One region of the Streptomyces sp. SAS_281 genome, then DNA from elsewhere that is predicted to be linked to it. Evidence: riboswitches for the same ligand, from Rfam matches in the RefSeq annotation. Region 1 holds a riboswitch; each other region holds the start of a gene.

Region 1 (7,599 bases):
CACGCCCGAGGCCGCGGCGGCCCCCCGGACGTGAGGTACGGGCCCTCAGATCTCCTTCAGCAGCGCGTCCGTCGTCGTCACGACCGCGCAGCGGCCCGCCGCCCAGCGCAGCGCCATGTCGTGGTCCTCGCGCGAGAAGTCCGCGACCGCGTCGGCCACCACGAACGCCTGGATGTCGCGCATCCATGCGTCGGCGGCGCTCATCAGCACGCCGATGTGCGCGTACACACCGGTGATCACCAGCTGGTCGCGGCCGTCGTCGCGGATGAGGGATTCCAGCTCGGTGCGGACGAAGGCGCTGTACTTCCACTTGGTGAGCACCGTGTCGCCCGGCGCGGGCGCCACCTCGGCCGGTGCGGCCAGCGCCTCCGGGTCGTCCGCCATCCCCGGGCCCCAGAAGTCCAGCTGGAGACCGCGCTCCTCGGCGCTCTGGCCGCCGCGCTGCGCCGAGTGCACCACCGGGATTCCGGCGCGGCGGGCGGTCTCCATCACACGGGCGGTGTTCGCGAGCATGCCGGTCAGCGGCTCCTCGCCCGGGCGGTACGCACGCAGGAAGTGGTTCTGGAGGTCGTGGACGAGCAGCACGGCGCGCTCCGGGTCGACGGTCCAGCCGACCCGGTTCGCCGGGAGCTCGTCGGCGACGGGAAGGGGATAGGGGGCGATGGCGGGAAGTGCCATGGGAGCAGCCTTTCGGTGCCGCGCGGAGCGGTCTCAGTTCTGTGCGGGGGGAGTTGACGCGGAGGCGGGGGCCGCATCGGTCCGCAGGCCCTTCTTGCTGATCTTGCCGATGCCCGTCTGCGGGAAGACGTCCACGAATTCGACGAGGTCGGGCACCTTGTACGCGGCGATGCCGTGGGCGCGCACATGCCGCTTCACGGCGAGCGCCCCGGGCGGTTCGGCGCCCTCGCGCAGAATGACGTACGCCAGGGTGCGTTCACCGAGATACGGGTCGGCGACACCGACCACCGACACGTCGTGCACCGACGGGTGGGCGAGGATGATGTTCTCGACCTCCTCGGGCGCGATCTTCTCGCCGCCCCGGTTGATCTGGTCCTTCGCCCGCCCTTCCACGACCAGATGGCCGCTCGGGGTGCGGCGCACGATGTCGCCCGTGCGGTAGAACCCGTCCTCGGTGAACGCGGACCTGTTGTGTTCGGGGGCGCGCCAGTAGCCCCGGATCGTGTACGGACCCCGCGTCAGCAGATGCCCGAACCGGCCGTCGGGGACCTCCTGTCCGGCGTCGTCCACGATCCGGATCTCGTCGTCCTCGGAGATCGGCCGGCCCTGGGTACCGACGATCGTCTCGTAGTCGTCGTCCAGCCGGGTGTAGTTGACGAGCCCCTCGGCCATCCCGAAGACCTGCATGAGCCGGCAGCCGAGCGCCGGTTCGAGGCGCCGGGCCGCCGTCTCGCTGTACTTGGCGCCGCCGACGAGGATCAGCTCCAGGCTCGACAGGTCCTGCTCCGCCGAAGCGGCCGCGTCCGTCCACACCAGGGCGAGCGGCGGGACCATGCCCGTCATGGTGACGCGCTCCCGTTCGATGACCGGGAACGCCGTGGCCGGATCGGGGCGCGGGCAGAGGACGACGGTGCCGCCCGCGTACAGCGTGCCGAGCCAGCCGGGCGAGCTCATCGGGAAGTTGTGCGCGGCGGGCAGGACCACCAGGAAGCGGGTGTCCGCGTCGACGCCGCAGATCTCGTTGGAGCCGCGCAGCGAGTAGATGTAGTCGTCGTGCGTACGGGGGATGAGCTTGGGCACGCCCGTGGTGCCGCCGGACAGCTGGAGGAAGGCCAGGTCGTGCGGCTCGGGCCCGTCCTCCGGCTCCCCGGCCGCGTCGCACGGCACGTCGGACAGGGCGGTGTGCTCGCCCGGGTCGCCGACGACGAACACGTGCTTCAGGGTGGGCACCTGCTCCCGTACGGCGGTGGCCAGCGCGCGGTGGTCGTAGCCGGCGTGCCCGTCCGGGATGACGTAGGCGACGGCCTCGGCGAAGGAGCAGAAGTAGCCGATCTCCGTCTCGCGGTGGGCGGGCAGCGCGTACACGGGGAGCGCGCCGATGCGGAAGAGGGCGAAGACGACGACGGCGAACTCCGCGATGTTGGGCAGCTGGACGACGACCCGGTCGCCCCTGGCTATCCCGCGCGCCCGGAAGCCTGCCGCCAGCCGGGCCGCGCGCTCGTCCAGCTCCCGGTACGTCCACGCGCGGCGCTCGGGTGCGGGGTCGATCAGCGCGACGCGGTCGCCGTGGGCCTCGGCCCGTTCGCGCAGCATGCTCGTGAAGGTCTCGCCGCGCCAGTGCCCGGCCGCGCGGTAACGGGCGGCGAACTCGGCGGGCCAGGTCGGGGCGTCTTCGTACGGTGAGGCGGTCATCGTTCCAGGACTCCTGGGGGCGTTTGCGGGGTGCCGGGCGGTCGGGTCAGGCGCGCAGGGTGGCGCCGCCGTCGACGTACAGGTCGTGCAGGGTGATGTGGCGGGCCCGGTCGGACACGAGGAAGGCGACCGCCTCGGCGACGTCGGCGGGTTCGGCGATCCGGCCGAGCGGGATGCCCGTGCGGTAGCTCGCCAGGTCGCCGGCTATGACGCGCTGCGCGGCCGGCCCCTCGTCGTGGGCCTCACCGGCGGGCCACATCCCGCGCTGCATGTCGGTGAGCGTGGAGCCGGGCGAGACGGTGTTGCAGCGGACGCCCCGGGGGGCCAGCTCCAGACCGAGGCACTTGGTGAACATGACGGCCGCCGCCTTCGACGCGGCGTACGCCGCCATGGTCGTACGGGGGATGCCGGCGGCGTTGGACGCGACGGTGACGATGCTGCCCGCGCCCCGGTCCGCCATCCGGCGCCCGACGGACCGCGAGACGTGGAACACCCCGTCGGTGTTGACGGCGAACGTCGCCCGCCAGTCCTCGTCGGTCAGCTCGGTGACCGGTGAACAGCGCAGTATCCCGGCGACGTTGACCGTGATGTCGAGGGTGCCGAGCGAGTCCTCGACCTCGGCGACCAGGGCCTCGACGGCCGCCGCGTCCGTGACGTCCAGCGCCCGGGCGACGACGTCCCCGTCGTGCTCCCGGGCGAGGGCGTCGACCCCCGCCGGGGCCGCGTCGGTCGCCAGGACCCGGCAGCCGCGCGCGACGAGGGCCCGCACGACCGCCTCGCCGATGCCGCGTCCGGCTCCCGTCACGAGGGCCAGCCGGCCGGTGAGTTCCCGTTCGGCGGGGGCGGCAGGGGCGGCGGGGGCGGCGAGGGGACGGCGGGAAGAAGAGGCGGAATGCGGCGCCATGGTCCTGGGATCTCCCTGTGACGGCGAACGGGGAACGTCAACACTTAGGTAAGGCTAACCATAGGGCGATCATGCGAGCGAGGGGGCCGGAACCGGCGACTGGGCCGCCAGTGCGGAGTGCGATGCACCTTTTGTGCTGATATAGGCAAAAGGTCAATTGAGGGCGATCGGGGCGGTTTTGATGCTGTCAAATGCAGTCAAAACGGACGAACATGCACATTGTGCGTCCAGTGGGCAGCGTCACGTCGGCCGTTTCTGACGCAGGATCCGATCTCCCGGTTCCCAGTCGTGCCAAGAAATTTGACTTCCCCCGGCGCGGGCGATCATGAGCATTTCCTTTGATTGATCTTGCAAAACAATTGTGATCAGCAATTCCGGGCTTGTTCCGGCCGTCGTTTCTCGCTTACGGTCCCGTCATCAATCCGGATGGAACGCCGAATCCTGCCGCCGTCCGGGAACCCGACCACTCACGTACGGCAGGAGCGGGGGACCCAGGTTTGCCGCCGGTCCGGAATCCGGAGCGGCTAGGGGTGAAGTCGCCATGCGCGACCGGACATCTCCAGTCCGAACCCGACAGCTCACCTCGCAGGCGACGGAGAGGAAATACGCCATGCCCTTCACGGGTAAGCACCGTCGTGCCAAGTCCGCGTCCCTGACCCGCGGTTTCATCGCCGTCAGCGCGGGCGGAGCCGTTCTCGCGCTCCCCCTGATCGCGGCCGGATCGGCCTCCGCCGCCCCCGCCAAGACCGTCGTCGCCGAAAAGGCCGCGGCCCCGACTTCCGTCGCCGGCAAGGAAATTGCCGTGCGCAAGGCCGCGTCCACCACCTATTCCGTGGTGTCCGGCGATTCGCTTTACAAGATCGCCCAGGGGCATTCCCTCAGCGGCGGCTGGGAGCGGCTGTACAAGGACAACCGCGGTGCTGTCGGCAGCAACCCCGACCTCATTCACCCGGGCCTGAAGCTCACCATCGGTGCCACGTCCGCGGCCGTCGCCCCGAAGGCTGCGGAGAAGAGCGAATTCAAGGCGGAGACCGCCGAGAAGAACGGCGACACCGCCCCCCGGGCCGAGAGTGCCGACCGCGCGGACCGCTCCGAGCGCACCGTCGTCCCGGTCGCGGCCGAGAAGCCCGCCGAGACCCAGGCGGCCGTCGCGTACACCGACGACCTCGACGGCTGGATCAAGGAATCCCTCGCCATCATGGCCGAGCAGGGCATTCCCGGCAGCTACGACGGCATCTACCGCAACATCATGCGCGAGTCCTCGGGCAACCCGATGGCGATCAACAACTGGGACATCAACGCCGTCAACGGCACGCCCTCCAAGGGCCTGCTCCAGGTGATCCAGCCCACCTTCGACGCCTACCACGTGCCCGGGACGTCGATGGACATCTACGACCCGGTCGCCAACATCACGGCCGCGTGCAACTACGCCGCCGCCACGTACGGCTCGATGGACAACGTCTTCGGCGCGTACTGATCCACACCGGCCCCGTGCTCGGGGCAGGGCGTGAGCAGGGGTGGAAAGAAGCGGAAACGCTCCTTTCCACCCCTTTCGCGCGCCGTACCGCCCTGTCGCGGAAAAGCCGTACAACCCTTGTGGCGCAAGAGGTGTCGAACAGGGCGCCCGGGAAGACAGCGGGCTCTTCCCGGCACCCCCCGGACTCGCCCGGCCATCCTTGATCCAAGGAGCCATCCGTGCGTACGTACCGTTCGGCCGCCGTCCTCGCGGCCTCGATGCTCCTGCTGACGGGTGCGGCCCTCGCCGCGCCCACCGCCTGGGCCGGCACCTCCGGCGCCACGCACGCGAACGACCGCCACAGCGACTTCAACGGCGACGGCCACGAGGACGTGCTCACCGGCGCGCCCGGCGGGAGCATCGACGCCAAGCCGGGTGCCGGGTTCACGACCGTGCAGTACGGCTCCGCGCACGGCCTGGGCACCAGTCCGTCCGCCGTCTTCAGCCAGAACACCCCCGGGGTGCGCGGCGCCGCCGAGGCCGGTGACTCCTTCGGAGCGTCCCTGGCCACGGGCGACCTGAACGGCGACGGCTACGACGACGCGATCGTCGGCGTACCGGGGGAGGACATCGAGCCCGTGGGGGACGCGGGTGGCGCCGTCGTGCTGTGGGGGTCGCCGCAAGGGCTCACCGGGGCCGACAGCGACTGGCTCCAGGCCGCCGAGCCCCGCGCGTCGGCGCGATTCGGCAGCGCGCTCGCGGCGGCCCACTTCAGCCCCGACACGCCTGGCGACGAACTGGCCGTGACCGACCGGTACGACCTCATGCTCTTCCGCTACGAACCGGCCCTGCTGAAGACGGGCGCCGCGCCCCTGGCCCCCGCCCAGCGCGAGGACGTGATCCCCGCCGAACCCGGACACGAGATCGCCCCGAAGTCGCTGACCACGGGTGACTACGACGGCAACGGCCTCGACGACCTCGTCGTCTCCGGGACGAGCGCGGGCGCCGCCCGCGGGCAGGGCTGGTCCGCCTACTTCTCCGGCCAGGTGCAGGGGCTCCGCTTCGAGCGCTCCCTGCGCGGCGGCCCCGCCGTCGCCACCGGGGACATCAACAGCGACGGCTACGACGACCTGGTCACGGGTGACCCGTACCGCTCCGACGGCACCAGCGGCGACGCGCCGGAGGACGGCGTGGTCGGCGTCTACTACGGCAGTGCCGGTGACGGCCCGGTCGTCGGTGCCTCCGGCCCCGGCACCGAGCCCCTCTGGTGGTCCCAGGACTCCCTGGGCGTCCCCGGCGTCTCCGAGCAGGGCGACGGCTGGGGCACCGGCCTGTCCGTGGGCGACACCGACGGCGACGGCTGCGCGGACGTGGCCATCGGCGCGCCCGGCGAGGACGTCGGAGCACCGGGCGCGGACATGTCGCGCATCGAGTCGGGGGCCGTATGGCTGCTGCGCGGCGCGTCCGACGGTCTGACGACGGCCGGCGCACGCTCCTGGAACCAGGACTCCGGGGAGGTGCCCGGGGTGACCGAGGCGTACGACGCCTGGGGTGCCCAGGTCCGCCTGACCGACCCCGATGGCGACGGGCGCTCCGACCTGCTCGCCGCCGCTCCGGGCGAGGACGGGGGCAACGGGGTCGTCTGGGTGCTCCCCTCCGGAGCCGGCGGTGTGAGCGCCACCGGGTCGTGGACCTTCGACGGCGGATCGCTCGGCGCCCCCCGGACGAAGGCCCACCTCGGCGAGGCGATCGACCAGTAGGGCCGCCGTGCCCGCCCGTCCCGGAATGCGAGGGCGTGGCCGGGCGTGGATGCTGGAACGGTCAGCGTCTCTAGGAGGTCAGTCATGGGCATGCTCGACAAGATCAAGGACATGATCAAGGGGCATCCGGACCAGGCCCGCCAGGGAGTCGAGAAGGGCGGCGACTTCGTCGACAAGAAGACCGGCGGCAAGTACGGCGGTCAGGTCGACTCGGCCCAGCAGAAGATGAACGGCCAGCTCGGCGACCGGCCGCCGGACGAGGGCCGCTAAGCGCCCGCACGGATCGTGAGGGAGCGGTGGACACCACACCCGTGGGTGTCCACCGCTCCCGCGCGTCGCACCCCGCCGGCCGCGCGGAGCGGGCGCGCCTCCGACGTGCCGCCCCCGCCGCCCGGGGGCATCCTGACTGTGTGACCTGGCACGGCGCGGCCGCTCGGCTGCCGTTCGGCCCCGGCGACGGCCCGCCCGGGAGACCGGAGGACGGCCGGGCGCCGGACGACCTGTCCCTGGTGCTCGCCCAGTCCGTCGTGAACGCCATCGAGGCGGTCGGCGGCCGGGCCGGCGGGGTCTATCTCCCCTCCCGCACCCCCGGCCTGCTCCGGCTGGCCGTCCTCGCCGGGCTCCCCGGCCCCCTGTTCCGCCCCTGGTGGCGGATGCACGTGAACCGGCCGTTCCCCGTCGCCGAGGCGTTCCGCACCGGCAGCCCGGTCTACCTCTCCGACGCGGAGGACGCCATGCGGCGCTTCCCGCAGCTGATGGCCGGACTGCCGTTCCCCTTCGGCTCCCTGTACGTGCCGGTGCCGCGAGGACGCCGACCGGTCGGCGTCCTCGTCGTCCTGCGCGCCGCGACCGGGGACGAGCCGGTGCCCACCGCCGACCGGGACCGGCTCCAGCGCATCGCCCGCGGCCTGGGTGCCGAACTGGCCGCCCTCGCGGAGGCGGGCGTCCGGCCGGAGTGGGAGGGCGAGCCGCTCCCCGTACAGCTGCCCGCCAAGACGTCCCCGCCCGTGCGCATCGGCCGCTTCGACTGGAACCTCGCCACCGGTGCCGTCGAGGCGGACGACGACCTGGCCGCGATCCTCGGCACCGGTGTCGGCCCCTTCCCCGGC
Region 2 (7,599 bases), on a different contig from region 1:
GCCGATGCCCTGCTCGGCGAGGCCGGGGATCGGGAAGGTCCGGGAGACCGCGCCGAGCGCGATGACCAGGTAGTCGAAGGGCAGCTCGTAGGCCTCGCCGACGAGCGGCGCGACCGTGGCGACCTTGCGGTCCTGGTCGATGGTGGTGACACGCCCGGTGAGCACCTCGGCCTTGGGCAGGACGCGCCGCAGCGGGACGACGACATGCCGAGGGGAGATGCTGCCGGCGGCAGCTTCGGGGAGGAAGGGCTGATAGGTCATGTACGACCGGGGGTCGACGACCGTGACGGTCGCCTCGCCGTAGCGCATCTTCTTGAGGATGCGCCGAGCTGCGTACAGACCTACGTACCCACCGCCTACTACGAGGATCCTGGGACGCTCCGTGGTGCTCATGCCATCGAGTATCCACCCCACTCGGGGGGCATGCTCGTGAGCCCCTTCACAAGGTTGTGGCCACCCTCTGCTATAGTTCGCCGCCCACGTGACCCAGGTCATGAGCCGCATCGGGAACCCCGTTACAGCGGTGAACGTTGTTCACCGCCTGCGAGCTGGCCCTTGGCCCTCGGCCCGGAGGGAAGGGCCTTTCCGGTCCACCCGGGCGTGACACTCCCGGAACCCTTCGTTCCGGCCCCCGAGTGACCCCGCTCACCCCCGGCGAGACCCATCCGGAGCAGAAGACCGCCCCGGGGTGGGCAATTCCTTGTGAAGAAGTTCACGAAGTTGGTGGCGAGGCGGCCCGGACCCCGCCCCACCAGGCGCGGCCCGCCCACTCAACAGTGCGGGCGGGCCGACGCATGAGCGCCTGGCTCACGCCAGCGAAAAGGCGATTCCGTCCAGGATGTCGTGTTCGCTCACCACGACCTCGCGCGCCCCGGTCCGCTCCATCACGGCCTGGAGGATCAGCGCACCGGACGGGATCACGTCGACCCGGCCCGGGTGCATCGCGCCGAACGCCGCACGCTCCGCATGGGTCGAGGCCAGCAGCCGCGCGGTGATCTCCCGGACCTGCTCCAGGGAGACGCGGGAGTGGTGGATCGCCTCGGAGTCGTACTCATCGAGCCCCAGCGCTATCGCGGCCACCGTGGTGACCGTCCCCGCGAGGCCCACCAGCGTCGCCGCCGAGGCGAGCGGCACGGTCTCCTCCGCCAGGTCCAGGGCGGCGGCCACGTCGGCGCGGACCGCGTCGATCCCCTCGCGCGGAGGCGGATCGGCGACGACGCCGTCCCGCACGAAATGGCGCTCGGTCATCCGGACGCAGCCGATGTCCACGGACCGGGCGGCCCGCACCCGGTCGTCGCCCACGACGAACTCGGTGGAGCCGCCGCCGATGTCCACGACCAGGTACGGCTTCGCGAGGTCGTCGCGCCCGGTCAGCTCCTTGGTCGCCCCGGCGAACGAGAACGCGGCCTCCTGGTCCCCGCTGATCACCTCCGGCTCGACGCCCAGGATGTCCAGCACCCCGCGCACGAAGTCGTCCCGGTTCTCCGCGTCCCGGGAGGCGGAGGTGGCGACGAAGCGCACCCTCTCGGCACCGTGCTCCTCGATCACCGCCGCGTAGTCCCGGCAGACGGCGAACGTGCGCTCCAGCGCCTCGGGGGCGAGCCGGCCGGTCCGGTCGACGCCCTGCCCCAGCCGGACGATCTCCATGCGCCGGGCGTACTCGACGAGCTCCCCGGTCACCGGGTCGGCGTCCGCGACCAGCAGGCGGATCGAGTTGGTACCGCAGTCGATGGCGGCCACGCGCGTCATGTCTGCCGCCCCCTCAGCCCTCGTCCGTACCCTGCTCGCCGCACGGCGACACGCACGGTCCCTTGCGCCACCACTCCGGGAGCATCGCGATCGCCTCGTCGCCCAGCGGGTTGACGCCGGGACCGGCCGCCAGCGAGTGCCCGACGAGCACGTGCAGGCACTTCACCCGGTCCGGCATGCCGCCGGCGCTCGGGAAGCCCTCCAGGACCTCGATGGCGTCGCGCCGCGCGATGTAGTCCTCGTGGGCCGCCCGGTAGGCGGCCGCGAGCTCGGGGTCCCTGCCCAGGCGCTCGGTCATCTCCTTCATGACCCCGTTCGCCTCCAGCGTGCCGATCGCGGAGGCGGCGCGCGGGCACGTCAGGTAGTACGTCGTCGGGAACGGCGTGCCGTCCTCCAGCCGGGGCTGCGTCTCGACCACGTCCGGGTTGCCGCACGGACAGCGGTGCGCGATGGCGCGCAGTCCGCGCGGCGGGCGGCCCAGCTGCTGCCGGAACGCGGCGATGTCCGCCTCGGTGGGGACGGTGGGCTCGGTCTGGGGAGGGGGCGTTTCCATGCCTGCCTAGGGTGCTGATCGGACTGCTCGAACCGCGGGTTCTGCAGAGGTACGGGGGTGGGGACGGCCGTCAGCCGCGGTCGGCGCTGTCCACGCCGTCCCACAGGTTGGAGTGCCAGGGCCGGTCCGTCTCGGCCGGCTTCCCGTTGCGCTCCTTGACCGCGTCGGGGTCGACCACGGTGTAGCCGGTCTCCCCGGGAAGAACGTAGTGCAGGTGCTCGCGGGCCAGCCGCTTGATGTACGCGTCGTCCTGGAGCCGGGCCTTCTGGTCCCGCAGCTCCTCGGTGCGCGCCTCGGCCTCCCGAGCCTGCCTGCGCTGGTCGGCGATCTCGTCGCGCTGCGACACGTACTGCCGCATCGGGTAGGCGAGGGCGACGACCAGGGAGCAGACGACCAGGGCCAGGAAGGCGGCCCGGCCGGTGAGCCGGGAGCGGCGGGCCTGACGCCGGTTCTGGGACCGGTAGACGCGGGCGGCGGTCTGCTCACCGAGCAGCCGCAGCCGGGTCGCGGTGGAGAACCGGTCCCGGTCCTTCACGGCCATGTTCCCGCCTCCCCATTACGACGTCCGTCCCCGCACACGGTACGTGACCGGGTGCGGGGACGGACGGAGGCGGGGGATACCCGCGGGGGGCGTCAGCCCTTGAAGCGCGGGAACGCCGAGCGGCCCGCGTACACCGCGGCGTCGTCGAGGATCTCCTCGATGCGCAGCAGCTGGTTGTACTTGGCGACGCGGTCCGAGCGGGCCGGGGCGCCGGTCTTGATCTGACCGCAGTTCACGGCGACCGCGAGGTCGGCGATGGTGACGTCCTCGGTCTCGCCGGAGCGGTGCGACATCATGCACTTGAAGCCGTTGCGCTGGGCCAGCTCGACGGCGTCCAGGGTCTCGGTCAGCGAACCGATCTGGTTGACCTTGACGAGCAGGGCGTTGGCGGAGCCCTCCTCGATGCCGCGGGCCAGACGCTCCGGGTTGGTGACGAAGAGGTCGTCGCCGACGATCTGGACCTTGGCGCCCAGCTTGTCGGTGATGACCTTCCAGCCGGCCCAGTCGTCCTCGTACAGCGGGTCCTCGATGGAGACCAGCGGGTACGCGGAGACGAGCTCCTCGTAGTACTCGGTCATCTCGGCGGCCGAGCGGGACTTGCCCTCGAACTCGTACGAGCCGTCCTTGTAGAACTCCGAGGCGGCGACGTCGAGCGCGAGCGCGATGTCCTTGCCCGGGGCGTAACCGGCCTCCTTGATGGCCTCGATGATGAGGTCGAGGGCGGCGCGGTTGGACTCCAGGTTCGGCGCGAAGCCGCCCTCGTCGCCGAGGCCGGTGGAGAGGCCCTTGGTCTTCAGGACCTTCTTCAGCGTGTGGTAGACCTCGGCGCCCCAGCGCAGCGCCTCGGAGAAGGACTCGGCGCCGATGGGCGCGATCATGAACTCCTGGATGTCCACGTTGGAGTCGGCGTGCGAGCCGCCGTTCAGGATGTTCATCATCGGAACGGGCAGCAGGTGCGCGTTCGGGCCGCCGAGGTAGCGGAACAGCGGGAGGTCGCTGGCCTCGGAGGCGGCGTGGGCGACGGCGAGGGAGACGCCGAGGATGGCGTTGGCGCCGAGCGAGCCCTTGTTCTCCGTGGCGTCCAGGTCGAACATCGCCTGGTCGATGAGGCGCTGCTCGGTGGCGTCGTAGCCGACGAGCTCCGGGCCGATCTGCTCGATCACGGCGAGGACGGCCTTCTCGACGCCCTTGCCCTGGTAGCGGTTGGGGTCGCCGTCACGAAGCTCAATGGCCTCGAACGCGCCGGTGGAGGCGCCGGACGGAACAGCAGCACGACCGGTGCTGCCGTCGTCGAGGCCGACCTCGACCTCGACCGTGGGGTTGCCCCGGGAGTCGAGGATTTCCCGGGCTACGACGACGTCGATGGACGGCACGAGGCATCTCCTTCTGGGATATGACGCTGGTTGTGCAGGGTCGCTTTGGCCTTGCCACAAGAGCCTAACCGGCCCGGCCGTCTGCGTCGGCCGACCGCCCGTCCCCTGGGACGAAAAAGGACCCAAGGGCAGGCATACCGGGGCGAACGGCCAAATAATTACCGGCCGGTAACTACAACAGTTGAACGATCACAGGGACCGTCCGGCACCGGAACCGGCGTGCCCCGGCCCGGCACACACGGGGGGAGAGTGCGTGCCGGGCCGGGGCGGTCCGAGCGATCAGCGAGGAGGGATCGCGGTTACTTCGTCAGGTGGAGCTGCTGGCCCGGGTAGATCAGGTCGGCGTCCTGGACGATGTCCTTGTTCAGCTTGAAGAGCTGCTCCCAGCCACCCTTGACGTGGTGGTCGGCGGCGATCCTGCTCAGCGTGTCACCGGTGACGACCTTGTACTCGCCGTCACCCTTGGCGACCTTCTTGCCGGTGGGGGTGGTGACCGTCTTCTTCGGGGCGTCCGAGCGGTCGGAGCGGTTGGTGGCCGGAGCCTCGCTGCGCTCGGCCTTCTTCGGGGCGGCCTCCTGCTTGGGGGCGGCCTCCTGCTTGGCGGCACCGGAACCGGCGTCGACGCCCGGGTCGACACCGTCGTTGGTCAGGTTGCCGGCGCCGGCGCAGGACCAGGCACCCGGGCCCTGCATGTCGAGGAGCTTCTCGGCGGTGGCGATCTGCTGGGCCTTGGTGGCCAGGTCGGCGCGGGCCGCGTACTGCGTACCGCCGGCGGCGGCCCAGCTGGACTGGGAGAACTGCAGGCCGCCGTAGTAGCCGTTGCCGGTGTTGATCGACCAGTTGCCGCCGGACTCGCACTGGGCGACGGCGTCCCACGTGGCGACGGAGGCGGCGGAGGCGTTGGTGGCGCCCATCAGCGGCACGGCGACGGCGGCACCGGCGACACCGGCGAGCGTGGCGACACGGACGGCCTTGGAGGGGCGGCGGTGCTTGTTGCCCTTGCGGTTGAGCAGCATCGAGTCTTCTCCTCACCGACGCCTGCGAGGTGAGCTGTCGGGTTCGGGCCAAGTGAGTTGCCCGGCCGCGCCCCTGGCGCGACTTCACCCCTAGCCGGTCCTGTACGTCTCCCGACGATCAGGCCCAGCGCCTACCTGGGTCCCCCGCTCCTGCCTACGGCGCTTTCGCGTCTGTTCCCTTCGACCGACGGCAGGATTCGGCGTGACGGTCGACGGGGCCCGCGGTGCGAGCGGTTACGACCGTAATCACACCCAACGGTCATATTCAAAGAAGGACATACCGGATAATCATCCCGTAAGAGCATCCCATCAACCCCTGTTTACGCAGGTCGGAGCGGATGCGGCGGGACCTCCCGGACAAGAAGCATCAGTTCACGCAAAGAGACCCATGTCTCACTCGGTCAAAAGTGGGACATGGGCCTCTTAAACCACCCAAAGCACAAGGGCCTCTAACGGCTCATCCGGCGTTCTCGGCGGCCTTGTCCGGGCCCGCGTCATCCAGGCCCAGATCGAGGTTCTGGCCGGGCAGGATGAGGTCCGGGTCGGAGCCCACCTCGCCCTTGTTCGCCTCGTACAGCCCGGGCCAGCCGCCGGGCAGGTCCTGCGCGTCGGCGATCGCCCAGAGGTTGTCGCCCGGCCGTACGGTGTACGTGCCGTCAGCCGGCCCCGCGGCGCTGTCGCGTGCGTCGCCGTCACCTCGCGAGGCGTGCCGGCCCTCGTCGCGCCCCTCGGCCGTCCCTCCGGCCTCGTCGGCGGCTGGGGCGCCCCGGTGCTTGCCGCCCTTCGCCCGCGCGTCGTCCGTCGCACTGCCGGACGGGTCCGCGGAGGGGTCGGCCGGGGGCGTGGCCGTCGGGTCGCCCGGGGCGGACGGGTCGGCGGACGGGGTGCCGGAGGGGTCGGCCGACGGGGAGGCGGACGCCTCGCCCTTGCCGCTCTCCTCGGCGCTCCGGCCCGCGTGCTTGCCGGAGCTCCTGGCGGCCTCCTTGCCCGTGGCGGCCGCGCCGGACGCCTCGCCCGAGGGGGTGGCCGACGAGCCCGAGGACGCGTCGTCCACCGGGTCGGTGCCGAGACCGGCGTCCAGGCCCGCGTCGGCGCTCCGGGCAGGCTCGTCCGCGTTCTCGTCGCCCGGGTCCACGTCCGCCTTGCCCGCGCTCTTGGTGAGCCCGGAGATCACCGCACAGCTGGGCCACGCCGTGGGGCCCTTGGCGGCCAGCACGCGCTCGGCGACCGCGATCTGCTGCGAGCGGCTGGCGAGGTCGGCGCGCTCGGCGTACGCCTCACCGCCGTACGCCTTCCACAGCTCCGGCGTGAACTGGAGACCGCCGTAGGAGCCGTTGCCGAGGTCGGCGCTCCACATCCCGCCGCTCTCGCAGTCGGCCACCCGGTCCCAGGTCCCGGTGTCCGCGGCGTGCGCGCTCGCCGCGCCGAGCAGCGGGATGGCGATGGCCGAGCCCGTGACGCCTGCGGCGACCACGATGGCGGGTGCCTGACGAGGGCGGCGGTGTCTGCCGTTCGCGGAGCCCATGGGAGATGCCTTCCGTGTGACTGACAAGCGACTGGTGAGTCGAACGGTGAACCTAGCGAAACTCGAACGTGAGTCACAAGTCGATGCAGCGCAGATCACGTGAAAGTCACAGAGTTGACAGGGTGTCACTTTCCTCGGCGCGCTCCCCCGGCGTGAACCGCACCGGCAGGGTGCGCAATCCGCGCATGATGAGCCCGCCACGCCATCGCAAATCGGCTGATTCTCCCGCAAGTCGCAGGTCGGGAAGGCGTGTCAGCAGAGTCGCGAGCGCGGCCTGTCCCTCCAGCCGGGCGAGCGGCGCTCCCAGACAGTAATGAATGCCGTGGCCGTAGCCGAGGTGTTGGTTGTCGCTCCGCGACAGGTCCAGTGTGTCCGGTCCGGCGAACCGCTCGGGGTCCCGGTCGGCCGCCGCGAGCACCACGAGCACCGGCTCGCCCTCCTTCACGCGCTGCCCTCCGATGGTCAGCGACTCGGTGGCGAACCGCCAGGTGGCGAGTTCCACCGGGCCGTCGTGGCGCAGCAGTTCCTCGATCCCCGTGGCCAGCAGTCCGGTGTCGCCCGCCGCCAGCGAGCGTTGCAGCCGCTCACGCTCGGCGGGGTGGTTCAACAGGGTGTGGACGCCGTTGCCGATCAGGTTCACGGTTGTCTCGAAACCGGCGAAGAGCAGGATGAAGGCCATCGCCGCGGCCTCGTTCTCGGTCAGGTGCTCGCCGTGGTCGCTCGCCCTGATCAGCCCCGAGATCAGATCGTCGCCCAGGTCCTCGCGCTTGCGGTGGATCAGTTCGAGCAGATAGGCCCGCATCTTCTTCACGGACCGGGCGACCCCGCCGCGCGGCCCGCCA
Region 3 (7,599 bases), on a different contig from region 1:
GGTCTCGTCCTGCGGGTCGGTGGACGCCTGGAGCTCGGCGAGATAGCCCGTACGCTCCAGGACCGCTTCCAGCACCACGGCGGGCCCGGCGCCGGACTCCACGACCGTGCGCAGCTCCTCCATCAGCGTGTTGAACCGCTTCACGGCGTTGGCGGAGCGGGCGGCCATGCCGTACGCCTCGTCCACCCGGCGCAGCGCCTGCGGGAAGGTGATCTTCTCGCGCTGCGAGAGCGCGTCGATCATGGCCTCGGCACGCTCTCCGATGCCGCGCTTGGGGACGTTGAGGATACGGCGGAGCGGGACGGTGTCCTCGGGGTTGGCGAGGACCCGCAGGTAGGCCAGGACGTCCCGGACCTCCTTGCGCTCGTAGAAGCGGACGCCGCCGACGACCTTGTAGGGCAGGCCGACGCGGATGAAGATCTCCTCGAAGACACGGGACTGCGCGTTCGTCCGGTAGAAGACGGCGACTTCGCCGGCCTTCGCGTCGCCCGCGTCGGTGAGGCGGTCGATCTCCTCGGCGACGAACTGCGCCTCGTCGTGCTCGGTGTCCGCGACGTAGCCCGTGATGCGGGCGCCGCTGCCGGCCTTGGTCCAGAGGTTCTTGGGGCGGCGGCTCTCGTTGCGCTCGATGACCGCGTTGGCGGCGGACAGGATCGTCTGGGTGGAGCGGTAGTTCTGCTCGAGAAGGATCGTCGTCGCGTCCGGGTAGTCCTCCTCGAACTGGAGGATGTTGCGGATGGTCGCGCCCCGGAAGGCGTAGATCGACTGGTCCGCGTCACCCACGACGCACAGCTCGGCGGGGGCGTTCTCGGGGCCGGCCGGGCCGACCAGCTCGCGTACCAGCGTGTACTGGGCGTGGTTGGTGTCCTGGTACTCGTCCACGAGGACGTGCCGGAAGCGGCGGCGGTAGTGCTCGGCGACGTCGGGGAACGCCTGGAGCAGGTGGACCGTCGTCATGATGATGTCGTCGAAGTCCAGCGCGTTGGCCTCGCGCAGCCGGGCCTGGTACATCGCGTACGCCTGGGCGAGCGTCTTCTCGAAGCCGTCGGACGCCTGGCCCGCGAAGGTCTCCTCGTCGATGAGCTCGTTCTTGAGGTTGGAGACCTTGGCGGTGAAGGACTTCGGCGGGTAGCGCTTCGGGTCCAGCTCCAGGTCGCGGCAGACCAGGGCCATGAGCCGCTTGGAGTCGGCCGCGTCGTAGATCGAGAACGAGGAGGTGAAGCCGAGCTTCTTCGACTCGCGGCGCAGGATGCGGACGCAGGCGCTGTGGAAGGTCATGACCCACATCGCGTTGGCCCGGGGCCCGACCAGCTGCTCGACGCGCTCCTTCATCTCGCCCGCGGCCTTGTTGGTGAAGGTGATCGCCAGGATCTGGCCGGGGTGGACGCCCCGCTCGGCCAGCAGGTGGGCGATGCGGTGGGTGAGCACCCTGGTCTTGCCGGACCCGGCGCCGGCGACGATGAGCAGGGGCGACCCGGCGTGCACGACGGCGGCGCGCTGCTCGGTGTTCAGCCCGTCGAGCAGCGCCTCCGGGTCGATGACGGGGCGGTGCGCGCCGTCGCGGTAGTACGCGTCACGGGGCGGCGGGGGCCCGTCGAACACGCCCGCGAACAGGTCCTCCGGCACCGCTTCGGGTGCGGAGTCCTCGGGGGGCGGCGGGGGCGCGTCCTCCTCCTGCTGGAGGCCGGCCAGGAAACTGTCGTCAAAGAGGCTGCTCATCGCTGTCCGAGTCTAAGGCGCCCGACTGACACCCGGCCCCGCTCCGAAAAGGTCACGGAAATGTATCGGGCATATCGAACACCAACCTTCACAGCGGCCCCATGCGTTGGCTAGCGTGCACGTTCGGACGGCCCGTACCCCCAGAGGCGACCCACGCCGAGCGGGCCGCCACGCCGAATCCGGGCCCGCCCGGAACCGGGGACCCACACGCAGTACCGGGGTGAATCGGTCCTTCCCCACCGGACCGTAGGGCAGCCTTCCGTTCCGCCCGAACCCGACAGCTAACCCGGTAGGCGGTCCACGGAAGGAGATGCCGGCCTTGGCGTCGCATCGCAAACCGCGCACCCGGGTGCGCTCCACCGTCCCCGCCGTCGGGCTGACCTCGGCCGCGCTGGCCTCGGTGACCCTGCTGTCCTCGCAGAGCGCGATGGCCGCGCCCACGCCGAAGCCGAGCATCGAGGAAGTCCAGCAGAAGGTGGACGACCTCTACCGGCAGGCCGGCAACGCGACCCAGAAGTACAACCAGGCCAAGGAGGCCACGGACAAGCAGAAGTCCAAGGTCGACACGCTGCTCGACGACGTGGCCAAGCGCACCGAGAAGCTGAACGCCGCCCGCAGGACGCTGGGCAACTACGCCGCCGCCCAGTACCGCAACGGCGGCCTCGCGCCGACCGCCACCTTCTTCCTGGCCGACGACCCGCAGTCGTTCTTCGACCAGACCCACCTCATGGACCGCATGGCCGAGCGCCAGCAGCAGGCGGTCACGGAGTTCCGTACGCAGCAGACGAAGGCGTCCGAGCAGCGCGCCACGGCCGTGGAGAGCCTGGAGACGCTGACCGAGTCGCAGGCCGCGCTGCGCACCAGCAAGCAGAACGTCCAGACGAAGCTGACCGAGGCCCGGACGCTGCTGTCGAAGCTGACCGCCGAGGAGAAGGCGCGCCTGGCGGAGCTGGAACGCAAGAAAGAGGCGGAGGCGAAGCGGAAGGCGGCGGAGCTGGCGAAGAAGCAGGCCGCCGCCAGGAAGGAGGCCGAGCGGAAGGCCGAGGAGTCGGGCGGGAGCGGTACGGAGACGGGCTCGGGTTCCACCGCCGGCACCGGCTCCGGCACCGGCACCGGCTCCGGCACCAGCGCGTCCACGAAGGCGGAGAAGGTCCTCGCGTTCGCCCGCGCCCAGATCGGCAAGCCGTACGTCTGGGGGGCGACCGGCCCCGCCTCGTACGACTGCTCGGGGCTGACGCAGGCGGCCTGGAAGGCGGCGGGCGTCGACATCCCGCGCACCACCTGGGACCAGGTGAACGTCGGCACGCGAGTCGCCACGGCCGACCTGCAACCCGGTGACCTGGTGTTCTTCTACGACGACATCAGCCACGTCGGGATCTACAAGGGCGACGGGATGATGATCCACGCGCCGAAGCCCGGGGCGAACGTGCGCGAGGAGTCGATCTACTACATGCCGATCTACGGGAGTGTCCGCCCCGCCTGACCGGGGAGGAGGGGCGGCCCGCGCGCGGGCCGGCCCTCCCGCGTACCGCCGCCGCTCAGGTCCAGAGCGTGGCGATGAAGATGTTCGCCAGGGTCAGCGCGCCGACCGCCGCGAAGAACCCCTTCTCGACCTTCTCCTCGTCCCGCTTGACGTAGACGAGCCCCAGGATCACGACCAGGAACAGCAGCTTGATCCCGATCTTGACGTTGTTCACGGGGTGGTCGTCGGCCTGGTCCAGGCCGACCAGGGCGATGCCGGTGACGAGCATGGTCAGCGCGCCGTGCAGCATGCCGGGGACGAAGCGGGCGGTGCCGGCCTTCATCGCCTTCATCTGACCGAGGAAGCCGCCGAGCAGGGCGGCGATGCCGATGATGTGCAGGGCGACGACGAAATCGATGAGTACGCGCATGGTTCCGCACCCTAGAGCCCTCCCGCCGGATCGCTCCGGGCAGGGTGGGGCCTACGGGCCGCTTGAATGATGAATGCACTTTTTGCCTGATTCTGTGACCCTTTTTCCGGTCATTCATGTTTCAAAGACGGCCATCCGGCGACAATGCCACGCCAAGAGCGGGCAATAGCAGTCATAACGACACCTTCCCGTGACCTCGGATTAGCGTCCCTTCCCGGTGGCCGCGGACCAGGACCCTCCTCGCCGGCCACCGGAGGAACCCCGCCGGTACACCCCGCCGGGCCGTCGCACGGAAGGACGCCCGCCCCCGTGGCAGCGCATCGCAAACCCAGGCAGCGCCTCACCACCGCCTCCGCGGCCCGAACCGCCGCGGCGACCCTCGCCGTCGCCGGAGCCGCGACGGCCGCCGTGCTGCCGGGAGCCGCGCACGCGGACCCCGCGCCCACCGCACGGCAGGTCAAGGCCCAGGTGGACCGGCTGTACCGGGAGGCGGAGGTCGCCACCGAGAAGTACAACGGCGCGAAGTCCGAGGCGACCGCCGCCGCCAAGTCGGTCGACGCCCTGCGCGACGAGGCCGCCCGCAGGACCGCCCGCCTCAACAGCGCCCGCGACGTGCTCGGCGCGTACGCCGCCGCGCAGTACCGCTCCGCCGGGATCGACCCCTCCGTGCAGCTGGCGCTCTCCTCCGACCCCGACCAGTACCTGCGCCGCGCCACCTACGCGGAGCAGGCCGGCGAGCGCCGGGCCGCCGAGGTGCGCTCGGTGCGCCGCCAGGTCGCGGAGATCGCCCAGGTACGCGCCGAGGCGGCCGGGAAGCTCACCGAGCTGGCCGCCCGGCAGGCCGCCCTGAAGGAGCACCGGGCGACCGTCCGCGCCAAGCTGGCCGAGGCCCGCCGTCTGCTCGCCCGCCTCACCCCGGCCGAGCGCACCGCCTACGACGCCTCCGAGACCGGGCGCGGCACCGGTCACGCGGACCGGAGCGCACCGCGCGGTGCCGTCGCCGCGCCCAACGCCCGTGCCGCCCAGGCGGTCGCCTTCGCGTACAGCGCGCTGGGCAAGCCGTACGTGTGGGGCGCGACCGGGCCCCACTCCTTCGACTGCTCCGGGCTCACCCAGGCCGCCTGGCGCGCCGCCGGGGTCTCGCTGCCCCGGACCACGTACACCCAGATCAACGCCGGGCAGCGCATCCCGCGCTCCCAGCTGGCCCCCGGGGACCTGGTGTTCTTCTACTCGGGCGTCAGCCATGTCGGCCTGTACATCGGGAACGGCCGGATGATCCACGCGCCCCGCCCCGGGGCCCCGGTCCGGGTCGCGCCCATTGACGAAATGCCCTTCGCGGGGGCCACCCGGGTGGCATAGGCTCCGGCCTCTTGTCCCCGACGCCCCGAAGGACACCCGAACATGCCGATGGACGCCGACGTCCAGACCCATGCCCGCACGCTCACGCTGCGCTCCCCGGACCATGTCCGCGTCGGGCCGTTCGTGATCCGCTACAACCCGAACTGGTCGCTGAAGTACGCCAACTACGCGATCCCGGACCAGGGCGCCGAACCGACGCCCGGTGAACTCGACGCGCTCATAGCGGCGTTCCGCGAGCGGGACCGGATGCCCCGCCTGGAGTTCCTGCCCGGCTGGGCACCCGCCGTCGAACCGGCGCTGCTCGCCGCCGGGTTCACCGTCGAGAACCGCGCCCCGATCCTCGCCTGCGCCCCCGGCGGCCTGGTGCAGCCGAAGCCGGTCGCGGACCTGGTCGTGGCCGAGCCCGCCAGCGAGGCGGAGTTCGCGGCCGCCGCGCTCGTCCAGCACCTGGGCTACGGCGGCGAGGGCGAGCCCGAGGACGGCACGGCGGAGTGGCTGCGCAACGCGGCGGCGGGCGGCGGGGTCGCCGCACTCGCGACGGTGGACGGCACCCCGGCCGGCGCGGGCGGCTGCTCGGTCCCGGTGGACGGCCTCAGCGAGCTGGCGGGTCTGGCGGTCGGCGCGGAGTTCCGCCGCCGGGGCATCGGCGCCGCGCTCTCCGCGCACCTGACCCGCACCGCGTTCGAGCGGGGCTGCCGGGTGGTGTGGCTGGAGCCGGGCGACGCCGACGTGGAGCGGATCTACGCGTCGATCGGCTACCGCCGGGTCGGCGAGAAGCTGAACATCTCGCTCGACCCGGACATGCTCTAGACCAGCCGTCGCGCCGTCGCCCAGCGGGTGAGTTCGTGGCGGTTGGAGAGCTGGAGCTTGCGGAGCACCGCCGAGACGTGGGACTCGACCGTCTTCACCGAGATGAACAGCTGCTTCGCGATCTCCTTGTACGCGTAGCCCCGGGCGATCAGCCGCAGGACCTCGCGCTCGCGCTGGGTCAGGCGGTCCAGGTCCTCGTCGACCGGGGGTGCGTCCGTGGAGGCGAAGGCGTCGAGGACGAAGCCGGCCAGGCGGGGCGAGAAGACCGCGTCGCCGTCCTGGACCCGGAAGACCGAGTCGACCAGGTCGGTGCCGGTGATCGTCTTGGTGACGTAGCCCCGGGCGCCGCCCCGGATGACGCCGATGACGTCCTCGGCGGCGTCCGACACGGAGAGCGCGAGGAAGCGCACCGGGTCCTCGGCGGCGCCCATCAGGGGCGCGCAGCGGCGGAGCACCTCGACGCCGCCGCCGCCGGGGAGGTGGACGTCGAGGAGGACGACCTCGGGGCGGGTCGCCGTGATGACGGTGACCGCCTGGTCGACGTCGGCCGCCTCGCCGACGACCTCGACGCCGGTCTCCTCGGTGCGGCCGATCTCGGCCTGTACGCCGGTGCGGAACATCCGGTGGTCGTCGACGAGCACGACTCGTACCCGGCGCTCCGGGTTCTCCCGGCCCCCGGTCGCCTCACTGGTCCCGTTCATCGCTCGTCCTCTCCATCTCAAGCTCGACCTCGGTGCCCCCGCCGGGCACCGAACGCAGCCGGGCCGTACCGCCGTTGCGCTGCATCCGGCCGATGATCGATTCTCGTACGCCCATTCTGTCCCCCGGTACGGAGTCCAGGTCGAATCCCGGGCCCCGGTCGCGCACGGAGACGAAGACCGTGCGGCCCTCGACCTCCGCGTAGACCTGGACGGCACCGCCCTCGCCACCGTACTTGGCGGCGTTGACCATCGCCTCGCGTGCGGCCTGCATCTGTGCGGCCAGCTTCTCGTCCAGCGGGCAGTCGCCGACGACGACGACCTCCAGCGGGACACCGTGCTTGTCCTCGACCTCGGCGGCCGCCCGTTTGACGGCCTCGGCCAGCGTCTCCGGCTCGTCGTCCTCGTCCTTGCCGGTGCCCTCGGGGTTGTACAGCCAGTTGCGCAGCTCGCGTTCCTGGGAGCGGGCCAGCCGGCGGACCTCGCCGGCGTCGTCGGCGTTGCGCTGGATCAGGGTGAGGGTGTGCAGCACGGAGTCGTGGACGTGGGCGGCGACCTCGGCGCGCTCCTGGGCCCGGATGCGCATGAGGCGTTCCTCGGAGAGGTCCTGGGTCAGGCGGACGAGGTAGGGGCCGGCGAGGAGGGCGATGCCGGTGAGCACGGCGATGGCGGCGGTGATGACGTTGCCGAGCTGGGCGGCGGAGCCGCGTACGACCATGAAGACGGCGAGTCCCAGGCCGACGAGGGCGACTCCGGCCAGGGCGCGGGCCACTTGCAGGACGCGGCGGCGGCGGCCGACCTCCATCCAGCGGGCGCGGCGGGCGTTGTCGGCCTGGCGCCACACCAGGACGGAGCCGGCGCCGATGAGGAGGCTCGGCCAGATGTAGCGGTCGGCCTTGCTGCCCATGTCGACGTTGCCGACGAAGATGACGGCCCCGACGAGCAGCGCGATGAGGGCGAAGACCTGGCCCCTGTCGGGTTTGCGGAGGCGGCGGGTGCCGTCGGGGGCGGTCTCGAAGACGGATCTGGGTCCGTCCACGCCGCCGACGCCGAGCGGGACCACGATCCAGAACACCGCGTACAGCAGGGCGCCGAGGCCGTCCGCGAAGAACAGGCCGAGG

The links. A riboswitch is a leader RNA that binds a small molecule or an ion and turns the genes downstream of it on or off. The one in region 1 is predicted to bind cyclic di-AMP.
Region 2: linked by a shared signal. The riboswitch ahead of ACN6LM_RS25870 (transglycosylase family protein) and the one ahead of ACN6LM_RS27705 (transglycosylase SLT domain-containing protein) in region 1 are both predicted to bind cyclic di-AMP.
Region 3: linked by a shared signal. The riboswitch ahead of ACN6LM_RS13175 (NlpC/P60 family protein) and the one ahead of ACN6LM_RS27705 (transglycosylase SLT domain-containing protein) in region 1 are both predicted to bind cyclic di-AMP.

What each region holds. Positions count from the first base shown of each region.
Region 1 covers NZ_JBMNDO010000090.1:17,221-24,819, forward strand. The annotation lists gene ACN6LM_RS27685 (MarR family winged helix-turn-helix transcriptional regulator) at 1-34, shown strand, start outside; gene ACN6LM_RS27690 (isochorismatase family protein) at 46-678, opposite strand; gene ACN6LM_RS27695 ((2,3-dihydroxybenzoyl)adenylate synthase) at 712-2,370, opposite strand; gene ACN6LM_RS27700 (2,3-dihydro-2,3-dihydroxybenzoate dehydrogenase) at 2,417-3,274, opposite strand; cyclic di-AMP (ydaO/yuaA leader) riboswitch at 3,697-3,881, shown strand; gene ACN6LM_RS27705 (transglycosylase SLT domain-containing protein) at 3,885-4,751, shown strand; gene ACN6LM_RS27710 (FG-GAP repeat protein) at 4,970-6,490, shown strand; gene ACN6LM_RS27715 (antitoxin) at 6,575-6,760, shown strand; gene ACN6LM_RS27720 (SpoIIE family protein phosphatase) at 6,901-7,599, shown strand, end outside.
Region 2 covers NZ_JBMNDO010000079.1:13,081-20,679, forward strand. The annotation lists gene ACN6LM_RS25845 (NAD(P)/FAD-dependent oxidoreductase) at 1-393, opposite strand, end outside; gene ACN6LM_RS25850 (Ppx/GppA phosphatase family protein) at 808-1,749, opposite strand; gene ACN6LM_RS25855 (DUF501 domain-containing protein) at 1,763-2,302, opposite strand; gene ACN6LM_RS25860 (FtsB family cell division protein) at 2,373-2,843, opposite strand; gene eno (phosphopyruvate hydratase) at 2,936-4,216, opposite strand; gene ACN6LM_RS25870 (transglycosylase family protein) at 4,516-5,232, opposite strand; cyclic di-AMP (ydaO/yuaA leader) riboswitch at 5,237-5,404, opposite strand; gene ACN6LM_RS25875 (transglycosylase family protein) at 5,690-6,757, opposite strand; gene ACN6LM_RS25880 (cytochrome P450 family protein) at 6,864-7,599, opposite strand, start outside.
Region 3 covers NZ_JBMNDO010000028.1:805-8,403, forward strand. The annotation lists gene pcrA (DNA helicase PcrA) at 1-1,719, opposite strand, end outside; cyclic di-AMP (ydaO/yuaA leader) riboswitch at 1,881-2,031, shown strand; gene ACN6LM_RS13175 (NlpC/P60 family protein) at 2,030-3,202, shown strand; gene ACN6LM_RS13180 (hypothetical protein) at 3,258-3,611, opposite strand; gene ACN6LM_RS13185 (NlpC/P60 family protein) at 3,921-4,970, shown strand; gene ACN6LM_RS13190 (GNAT family N-acetyltransferase) at 5,013-5,780, shown strand; gene ACN6LM_RS13195 (LuxR C-terminal-related transcriptional regulator) at 5,777-6,481, opposite strand; gene ACN6LM_RS13200 (PspC domain-containing protein) at 6,465-7,599, opposite strand, start outside.